Regions from separate parts of the Mesorhizobium sp. M7A.F.Ca.CA.002.04.1.1 genome, predicted to be linked through region 2. Evidence: predicted binding sites of a transcription regulator. Region 2 holds the regulator's gene; each other region holds the start of a gene.
The links. Region 2 encodes PhoB, which activates phosphate uptake and scavenging genes when phosphate is short. Its sites were predicted from a motif close to TGTCATNNANCTGTCAT; they were not measured.
Positions count from the first base shown of each region.

Region 1: ENZ75_RS07120 (YdcH family protein) is a predicted target of PhoB. The motif match lies at 1,657-1,673, and genes of this name have one in related genera.
Region 3: phnC (phosphonate ABC transporter ATP-binding protein) is a predicted target of PhoB. The motif match lies at 1,678-1,694, and genes of this name have one in related genera.

Region 1 is NZ_RZPL01000087.1:2,650-5,925, reverse strand. It holds gene ispG (flavodoxin-dependent (E)-4-hydroxy-3-methylbut-2-enyl-diphosphate synthase) at 1-1,072, opposite strand, end outside; gene ENZ75_RS07120 (YdcH family protein) at 1,407-1,586, opposite strand; gene ENZ75_RS07115 (DUF465 domain-containing protein) at 1,826-2,029, shown strand; gene ENZ75_RS07110 (TIM barrel protein) at 2,394-3,276, shown strand, end outside.
Region 2 is NZ_RZPL01000170.1:1,202-4,477, reverse strand. It holds gene xylF (D-xylose ABC transporter substrate-binding protein) at 1-229, opposite strand, end outside; gene ENZ75_RS11665 (ROK family protein) at 499-1,746, shown strand; gene phoB (phosphate regulon transcriptional regulator PhoB) at 1,763-2,452, opposite strand; gene phoU (phosphate signaling complex protein PhoU) at 2,469-3,176, opposite strand; gene pstB (phosphate ABC transporter ATP-binding protein PstB) at 3,203-3,276, opposite strand, start outside.
Region 3 is NZ_RZPL01000454.1:746-4,021, reverse strand. It holds gene phnL (phosphonate C-P lyase system protein PhnL) at 78-785, shown strand; gene ENZ75_RS21480 (DapH/DapD/GlmU-related protein) at 782-1,399, shown strand; gene phnC (phosphonate ABC transporter ATP-binding protein) at 1,774-2,631, shown strand; gene phnD (phosphonate ABC transporter substrate-binding protein) at 2,724-3,276, shown strand, end outside.

The sequences.
Region 1 (3,276 bases), on a different contig from region 2:
TGGACTCGCCCGGGCCGTTGACGATGCAACCCATCACCGCGACCTTGAGGTTCTCGACGCCGGGATATTTGTCGCGCCACACCGGCATGTTCTTCCTGAGATCTGCCTGGATGTTCTGAGCGAGCTCCTGGAACACGGTCGAGGTCGTGCGGCCGCAGCCGGGACACGCGGCGACGATCGGCACGAACTGCCTGAACCCCATCGTCTGCAGCAATTCCTGCGAAACCTGCACCTCGCGCGTGCGGTCGCCATTCGGCTCCGGCGTCAGCGAGATGCGGATGGTGTCGCCGATGCCTTGCTGCAGCAGGATGCCCATGGCGGCCGACGAAGCGACGATGCCTTTCGAGCCCATGCCGGCTTCAGTCAGGCCGAGATGCAGTGCATGGTTGGAGCGGGTGGCGAGCTCGGCATAGACGGCAATCAGGTCCTGCACGCCGCTGACCTTGGCCGACAGGATGATTTTCTCGCGGCCAAGGCCGATCTCTTCCGCCATCTCGGCCGAGAGAATGGCCGACTGCACGATCGCCTCGCGCATCACCTCTTGCGCCGTCAGCGGAAAACCCTTGTCCTGGTTGTCGTCCATCAGCCGGGTCAAAAGCTCCTGGTCGAGCGAGCCCCAGTTGACACCGATGCGCACCGGCTTGTCATGCCTGATCGCCATCTCGACGATGTCGGCGAACTGCCGGTCCTTCTTGTCCTTGAAGCCGACATTGCCGGGGTTGATCCGATATTTGGCCAGCGCCTCGGCGCAGGCCGGGTGATCGGCCAAGAGCTTGTGGCCGATATAGTGGAAATCGCCGACCAGCGGCACGTTGATGCCAAGCCGCTGAAGCCGCTCATGAATGCGCGGTACGGCGGCGGCACTCTCGTCGCGATCGACGGTGATGCGCACGATCTCGGAGCCGGCCCGGTGCAGTGCTGCGACCTGCGCGACGGTCTGGTCGATATCGGCCGTGTCGGTGTTGGTCATCGATTGGACGACAACGGGCGCGCCGCCGCCGACGACCACGCCGCCGACATCGACGCCGACCGAGGTGCGGCGGGGGAAAGGAGAGGAAAAATATCCGGTCATGCCGGCAGCCTTTTGTCTCTGGAGCATCTTGTGTCCTGCATGGGCGCACAACGACGCCCCGGGCCGATGCGCTGAGGTCCGGGCATGAGGTGGAGGAGCAAAGATGGCTTGTCAATGGCGACAGGTCGCCACTGGCCCGAATCGGCACGTCGCCAACGACCAAAAACAATCGATGATCTGGCGAAACGGGCGACGGCCGAAGCGGATATTAAGCCGGGTGCAAGTCCAGCTTCGGCTGACAGACCGTGCTGGGAAATCAAACCTCTCCACGCCGGCGGCGGGGAGCCGCCGGGAAAAGAGGCCGCGGATACCGCGCGGCTATGTCAGGAGGGCATCAATGCGTGGTCGGTTTTCCTCTTAGTTTTTCAATCTCGTCCTTGAGTGCCAGCTTGCGTCGCTTAAGATTCACGATTTCGAGGTCGTCGACCGATGGATGATTCATCGCGTCATCGATTTCACGTTCGATGTCGCCGTGTTTCCGCTGCAACTCATCAAGATGGGATGCAAGAGACATGATTGGTTCTCCCTTTCATGGTTTTCCTCGATTGCAACCGTCACGGCGCGTCCACCGCAGGTTCGCTTCTGTGACGGCACGGTGACAGTGTGTCACCTTCCGCGGGCGATGTCGAATGATCCGTGGTAGCATTCCACGACACTGTGAAATGTGATATGGGCTGCACGCCGGTGACAAAACACCCGGCCCCGCCCAATCAGGCCCAGCTTTGGGCGCCGCAGACGTGCAGACGGTAGAGAATGTCCGATCAGGAACAGGCCGATATTCGCCTCGAATTTTCCCGCCTGAAGCAGGAACACGCCGATTTCGATGCAGCCATCAACGCGATGATCGCCATGGCCTGCGATCCGCTGCAGATCCAGCGCATGAAGAAGAAGAAGCTGTTCCTCAAGGACCGGCTGATGGCGCTGGAAGACAAGATCATTCCCGACATCATTGCGTGAACGATGTGATGTGCTGACGCTGATCGAGCGCCAGGCAGCGGCGATCTGCATCTCCCTGCGCGGTCGTGTGACGGTGCCTTTGGCCGGTCAATCGTTGGGCTCTTTTTCGCCGGTGCACTAGCCGCGACGGCGCGTCCTGCCGGGCGATCTCGCACATGGAGCACCTCGAACTCGACGGCTTCGTCGCACGCTCTCGGTCAGTGATCCCACCGTTCTGACGGATTGTCCGGCGACGCCGCTGGGAAACCTGCGCCTTCGCGCGGCTCAGCCCCGGCCGTCGACACAGCTCACCGCCCGCCCCTCAAAACAATAACTTTACAAATATTTGTATTTATGTGAAGTCATGACGATTGAAGGATCGACCATGACAGCCACTCGTTTCGCCACGCGCCTGAATTCCTTTGCCTCGCGGCCGCAGGCCGAATGGCCTGATCTTACCGGCAAGCCGTCGCTGCTGCAGATGGCGGCGCGCGCCGCCAAGGTCGGCGGGCTTACCGATCTCGACCTCAACTTTCCCGACCATGTCAGTGAAAAGCCTGCGGAAATCGCCCTCAAACTCGGCGATCTCGGGCTTTCCATCAATGGCTTTGCCATGCGCTACTACTCCAACCCCGCCTTCAAGCTCGGCGCATTCACCAATCCGGATCCGGCGGTGCGCCGCGAGGCCATCGACCTGACCAAAGCCGGCATCGATGCCGTGCGTGAGGCCGGCGCCAGCCTGATGACGCTGTGGCTCGGCCAGGATGGCTTCGACTACGCCTTCCAGGCCGACTATGTGACGCTTTGGCAACACGAAATCGATGGGATTCGTGAAGTAGCCGCGCATGATCCCGACTGTCAGATCAGCCTTGAGTACAAACCGAACGAACCACGCTCCTACAGCCTGATGCCGGATGCGGCGACGACCTTGCTGGCGATCCGCGATGTCGGCCTGCCCAATCTGGGCGTCACCCTCGATTTCGCCCATGTGCTCTATGCCGACGAACAGCCGGCCTTTGCCGCGGCCCTGGTGGCGCGCCACAGCAAGCTGCTCGGCGTGCATCTGAACGACGGCTACGCCAAGCGCGACGACGGCCTGATGGTCGGCGCGGTGCACACGCTGCAGACCATCGAGTTGCTCAGGCAGATTCGCCGCGACGGTTACGCCGGCGCCATCTATTTCGACACGTTCCCCGACATGACCGGGCTCGATCCGGTGCGCGAGTGCGAAGTCAACATCGCCACCGTCAAGCGCATGCTGCGCGTCG
Region 2 (3,276 bases):
TTTCGACGTCCGTAAGCTGCTTGCCGGGATTGGACTGCGCATCGGCGGAGATGTACTTGTCGCCGGCGGCCTCGATCGCCGTCTTCATGGCGGCCTCGTCGGTCTTCCAGCGTTCCTCCTGGAAGTTGGACCACGAAACGCCGACGACTTTGTCCTTCGCCTGCGCGACAGACGCGAGCGTCAGCGACATGGCGGCACCCGCCAGGATGGCGGCTGTGAATCTTTTCATATTATCCTCCCTGCGCCGCGTATGGCGCGACCAAACTGGCCCGAAGGCCGGCACAAAGGCCCTATTTTTTCGAGCCTCGAAAAAATACTGGGCCAACGCCCGAACGCTGTCAACATCGATTCTGATGGATTTTGATGTCGTTTCGAATTTTTTTCGGGCCTCGGAATAAATAAATGACACGGCGCGCGGCTTCTGCCAGTATTTGACCGCGTCACCGACAGCGTTCCAGGGCAGGAAGAACCGCGGCGACCGGGAGGATATGAAAGAGCATGTCGGTCGGAATCCGCCACGACGATTTGCGCCGCCGCAACCGCGCGATGGTGATCGCGGCGGTGCGCCGCGCCGGACAGCCGTCGCGCACCGAGATCGCCGCAACCACAAGCCTCAGCCATTCGACGATCTCGGCGATCTCATCCGACCTGATCGTCGAAGGTATCCTGACCGAAAGCAAGCCGAGCGAGGCCGGCTCGCTCAAACGCGGCCGTCCGCAGGTCGGCCTCAGCCTCAATCCGGAAGCGGCCGCGGTAATGACCGTGGTGCTGTCGCTGAACTTCCTCTCGGTCGCCGTCATCGACTATGCCGGCCAGGTAATATCCGAGGAACAGCGCCGGCTCGACACGCTGACGATGTCGCGCGACTCGCTGATCGGTGAGTGCACGGCAATCGTGCGGCGCCGCCTGGAAGATCCCGACCTGGACGTGCGCAGCATCGCCCGTATCGCGCTGGCCGTCCAGGGCATCACCGACACCCGTGCCCGCGCCATGCTGTGGTCGCCGATCACGCCGCACACCGACATCGCCTTCGCCGACATATTCGAAGACGAGTTCGGCATCCCAGCCATTATGGAGAACGATTGCAACATGATGGCGGTGGCGCTGCGCTGGCGCGACCCCGATCGTTACCGCGACGATTTCATCGCTATCCTTTTGTCGCACGGCATCGGCATGGGGCTGGTGCTGAAGGGCGAATTGTTCACCGGCACCCATTCCTCGGGCGGCGAATTCGGCCACATGATTCATCGGCCGAACGGGGCGCTGTGTCGCTGCGGACGGCGCGGCTGCGTCGAAGCCTATGCCGGCAATTATGCCATCTGGCGCAACGCGCGGCAGATGGGCGAGGATGCAGAACCCGTCGCCGATGTCAGCGATGCCGACATGCGCGCCCTGGCTGCCGCCGCCCGCGAAAGGGACGGACCCGAACGGGAAGCCTATCGCAAGGCCGGCGAAGCGCTCGGCTACGGCCTCGGCAGCCTGTTCGCGCTGATCGATCCGGCGCCGGTCGCCATGGTCGGCGTCAGCGCCGCCGCCTTCGACCTGATCGAGCCGGCATTGCGGCAAGCGATTGCCCAGACCGCCGGCGGCCAGCATTCCAAGTCGATTTCCTTCGACACCGAGCCGAACGAACTGCCGCTGATCCGCGAAGGCTGCGCCATGCGGGCGCTAATCTTCGTCGATCAGGAGATTTTTGCGCCGGGCGTGCAGGCGAGATCCGGTCTCGGCGGCAAGAACGTGGCGTGAGTTCAAACGAGGGAGTTCAGTCCTCGCGAATGGCGTAACCCGCCCCACGGATGGTGCGGATGACATCGGGCATACGGCCGTTGTTGACCGCCTTGCGCAGCCGGCCGACATGCACATCGACCGTGCGTTCGTCGATGTAGATCGTCTCGCCCCAGACATTGTCGAGCAGTTGGCTGCGCGAGAACACGCGGCCTGGATGGCGCATCATGAATTCAAGCAGGCGGAATTCCGTCGGCCCGAGCCGGATTTCGCTCTTCTTGCGATAGACACGGTGCGATTCGCGATCGAGCACGATATCGCCGACCTTGAGCACGCTGGACAGCACTTCCGGCTTGGCCCGGCGCAGCAGCGCCTTGACCCTGGCCATGAACTCCGGCGTCGAGAAAGGCTTGACCAGATAGTCGTCGGCACCGGTCGAGAGGCCGCGCACGCGGTCGCTTTCCTCGCCTCGCGCGGTCAGCATGATGATCGGCAGCCGCTCGGTCTCGGGACGCATCCTTAGCCGGCGGCAGAGTTCGATACCGGAAACCGCAGGCACCATCCAGTCGAGCACCAGAAGGTCTGGAACGTTCTCCTGCAGCCGGATTTCGGCCTCGTCGCCGCGCGTCACCACCTCGACCTGGTAACCTTCGGATTCGAGATTGTAGCGGAGCAGCACGCCTAGCGGCTCCTCATCCTCCACCACCATGATGCGTGGCGCGATCATCGGCTGGTCACCCCTGTCATGCCGCTGGCGCGGACATTGCCGTCTCGTCCTGCTTCGGACGGTTGGCTGGCAACTGCGTGCCGGTCAAAACATAATAGGCATTTTCGGCGATGTTGGTCACGTGGTCGCCGATCCGCTCGAGGTTCTTGGCGCAAAACAACAGGTGCGTGCACGCCGTGATGTTGCGCGGATCTTCCATCATGTAGGTCAGAAGTTCGCGGAACACCGATGTGTATTTGACGTCGATGCGTTCATCATTGTTTCTGAGCGTGGCAAGCGCTGCCGCGTCAGCGGCGGCATACTCGTCGACGACCCCCTGCACCTGGATCAGCACCAGCTGCGCCATTGCGTCGATCGAATGCGAAAGGTCGTGCGGCGTGACGCTCAGCCCGACAGTGCCGACGCGCTTGGCGATGTTCTTGGCAAGGTCGCCGATGCGCTCGAGGTCGCCGGCCATGCGGATCGAACCGACCACCGCACGCAGATCGTTGGCCATTGGCTGGCGCTTGGCGATCAGCGTGATGGCACGATCGTCCAGCTCGCGCTGGCGTGCATCCATGATGGCGTCGTCGGAAACCACCCGCTGCGCCAGCGCATTGTCCGAATTGAGCAAAGCCCTGGTCGAGCCACCGACCATCGAGCGGGCGAGATCGCCCATGTCGCGGATCAGCTGGCTGATCTGCTCCAGATCCTCATCGAAAGATGCAACGGTATGTTCACCCATGATCTTCGTCCCTCATATGCCAGAGATCAGCCGAACCGGCCGGTGATGTAGTCCTGGGTGCGTTTGTCGTCGGGGGTGGTGAACATCTTGTCGGTGGCGC
Region 3 (3,276 bases), on a different contig from region 2:
CCCCTTGAGGGGGAGATGCCTGGCAAGGCAGAGGGAGGCGTTGGCCCGCAAACGAACGACAATTGGAGGCCCTTCTGATGGCAACCCCCCTCGTTGTCTCCGACGTCGCCAAGAGTTTCACCATGCACCTGCGCGACGGCATCAAACTGCCTGTTGTCGCCGGTGTCTCGTTCTCGATCAGGGCTGGCGAATGCACCGTGCTCGGCGGTCCTTCCGGTGCCGGCAAGAGCTCGATCCTGAAGATGCTCTACGGCAACTACGCCGTCGACGAAGGCCAGATCATCGTCACGCATGATGATGGGCTGATCGACCTCGCCACCGCCAGCCCGCGCACCGTGCTGGCCATACGCCGGCAAACGATCGGCTATGTCAGCCAGTTCCTGCGCACCGTGCCGCGCGTCTCGGCGCTCGACGTCGTCGCCGAACCGCTGGTCGAGCGCGGCGAGAATCGCGAAGCCGCAAGGGACAAGGCGCGCGCCTTGCTGGCGCAGCTCAACCTGCCGGAGAAACTCTGGGCTTTGCCGCCTGCGACCTTCTCCGGCGGCGAGCAGCAGCGCGTCAACATCGCGCGCGGCTTCATCACCGAGCATCCGATCCTGCTGCTCGACGAGCCGACAGCCTCGCTCGATGCCAGGAACCGCGATGTCGTGATCGAACTCATCGCCGCCAAGAAGGCTGCAGGTGTCGCCCTGCTCGGCATCTTCCATGACCACGATGTACGCGAGGCGGTTGCCGACCGCATCATCGACGTCACCGCTTTCGCGCCCGGAAAAATCGCCGCATGACCAGGAAATTGTCCGAGACGCCGCTGGTCCACCCGACGGCGGATGTACAGAATTCGACGCTCGGCCGCTGGACCGAGATCGCCGACCGTAGCCGGGTCTCGGAAAGCGAACTTGGCGACTATTCCTACATGATGCAGGACTGCTCGGTCTGGTGTGCGACGATCGGCAAGTTCGCCAACATCGCGGCCAGCGTGCGCATCAACGCCACCAACCACCCGACCTGGCGGCCGACGCTGCATCACTTCACCTATCGCGCCTCGGACTACTGGGACGATGCCGAGCACGAGAGCGAATTCTTCGCCCAACGCCGCGCCAAGCGGGTCACCATCGGCCACGACACCTGGCTTGGTCACGGCTCGACCATCCTGCCCGGTGTCACCATCGGCGATGGCGCCGCGGTCGGCGCCGGCGCTGTCGTCTCGAAAGATGTAGCGCCCTATACGATCGTCGCCGGCGTGCCGGCAAAGCCGATCCGCGAGCGCTTCGATCGCCGCACGGCCGAACGCTACCAGGCGCTGGCCTGGTGGGACTGGGACCATGCAAGGCTGCGGGCCGCGTTGGATGACTTCCGGGAGCTCGAGGCCGAGGCGTTCTTGGAGAAATATGGCGGATAGCGACGCCAGGAACGGGCTGTCACTGACGCTGGGCAGCGGGGGCAAACCGCCCCCGCCCCTGCTATCCGCATGACGTGCCTCTCGACACCGGCATCGACGCCATGACGGCCCTTGTCTGGAACGCCTGAAGGACGGCCTCGCCATCGCCGGCGCGCGACGGGCGAGTATATGCGCATCAAGTGGTGCCGTCTGGCCACCGGCGCCAGCTCGCCAGGCCTGCATTCCACATCACCTTCGACTGCTGATCCTGGGCCGGCCGCAGACTCCGGCCTGTGGAGCGTAACAAAACTGACATCATCGCGACACGGCAGGTTCATGTGGCTGCGTTAGGCGAGAGCCTGACGATCAATGGTCCCGGACTGGAACCTGCCCCCATGCCAGCAAATTCCGCCACGCTCGAAATCCGCGGTGTCACCCGACGATTTGGCAAGAACACTGCCGTCAGCGACATCAACATCGCGATCCCGCAGGGTCAGATGGTTGGCATTATCGGCCGTTCGGGCGCCGGCAAATCAACCCTCCTTCGCATGATCAACCGTCTCATCGATCCCAGCCAGGGGTCGATTTTTTTTGACGGCGCCGAGGTCTCGAAGCTGAGCGGTTCGCCGCTGCGGCGCTGGCAGCGTGACTGCGCCATGATCTTCCAGCAGTTCAACCTGGTGCCGCGCCTCGACGTGCTGACCAATGTGCTGCTCGGCAAGCTGAACCACCGCTCGACCATCACCAACCTGTTCGGCATGTTCTCCCGCGCCGAATGCGCCGAGGCGGTCGCGGCACTCGAGCGGCTCGACATCGTCCGCACCGCGCTGCAGCCCGCCGGCACCTTGTCGGGCGGCCAGCAGCAGCGCGTCGCCATCGCTCGTGCCATGATGCAGCAGCCCAGAGTGATCCTCGCCGACGAGCCGATCGCCTCGCTCGACCCGCTCAACGCCAAGGTGGTGATGGATTCGCTGCAGGACATCAATTTGCGCGAAGGCATCACCGTCGTCACCAATCTGCACACGCTGGACACCGCCCGCACCTACTGCAACCGCATCATCGGCATGGCTGCCGGCAAGGTCGTCTTCGACGGCCCGCCGGAAGAGCTCAACCGCGAGGCGGTGCGCCTCGTCTACGGCGCCGACAGCAATGGCCAGGAAATCTCCGAGGCCATCACCTCGACCAGCGTTGCCTTCAGCCGAAAGATCGCCGCATCCGCCGGACCGCTCGAGCCCGCATTCCCGGGATATTGAGAGCGGTTGGGATCGCCAGCCCACGTCAAGGGCACCTGTCAAAATCGATAACGCTGCCGGCGCGGGGCCGGAACCTACAGGAGAAATATCCAATGTTCAGGAAGATGGTCTTTGGCGCCGTTTCGGTGCTCGCCATGGCGACCAGCATGGCCCATGCCGCCGACATGAAGGAATTTCGCGTCGGCATTCTCGGCGGCGAAAACGAAACCGACCGGCTGCGCAACTACCAGTGCCTCGCCGACCATTTGAAGGCCGAATTCGGCTTCGAAAAGGTCTCGCTGTTCCCCGCCGCCGACTATGACGGCGTCATCCAGGGCCTGCTCGGCGGCACGCTCGACTTCGCCGAACTCGGCGCTTCCGGCTACGCCAGCGTCGCTCTCAAGGACCCGAAGGCGGTCACCCCGATCCTCACCACCCAGCAGACCGACGGCGCCACCGGCTATTATTCGATCGGCCTGGCGCTGAAATCCTCCGGCATCACCGACATCAAGTCGGCCAAGGGCAAGAAGCTCGGCTACGCCGATCCGGATTCTACCTCCGGCTACCTGATCCCGCTGACCCAGATCCCGAAGGATACCGGCGCTTCGAACGAAACCTTCTTCGCCTCGACCCAGTTCAACGGCGGTCACGAGAACAACGTCCTGG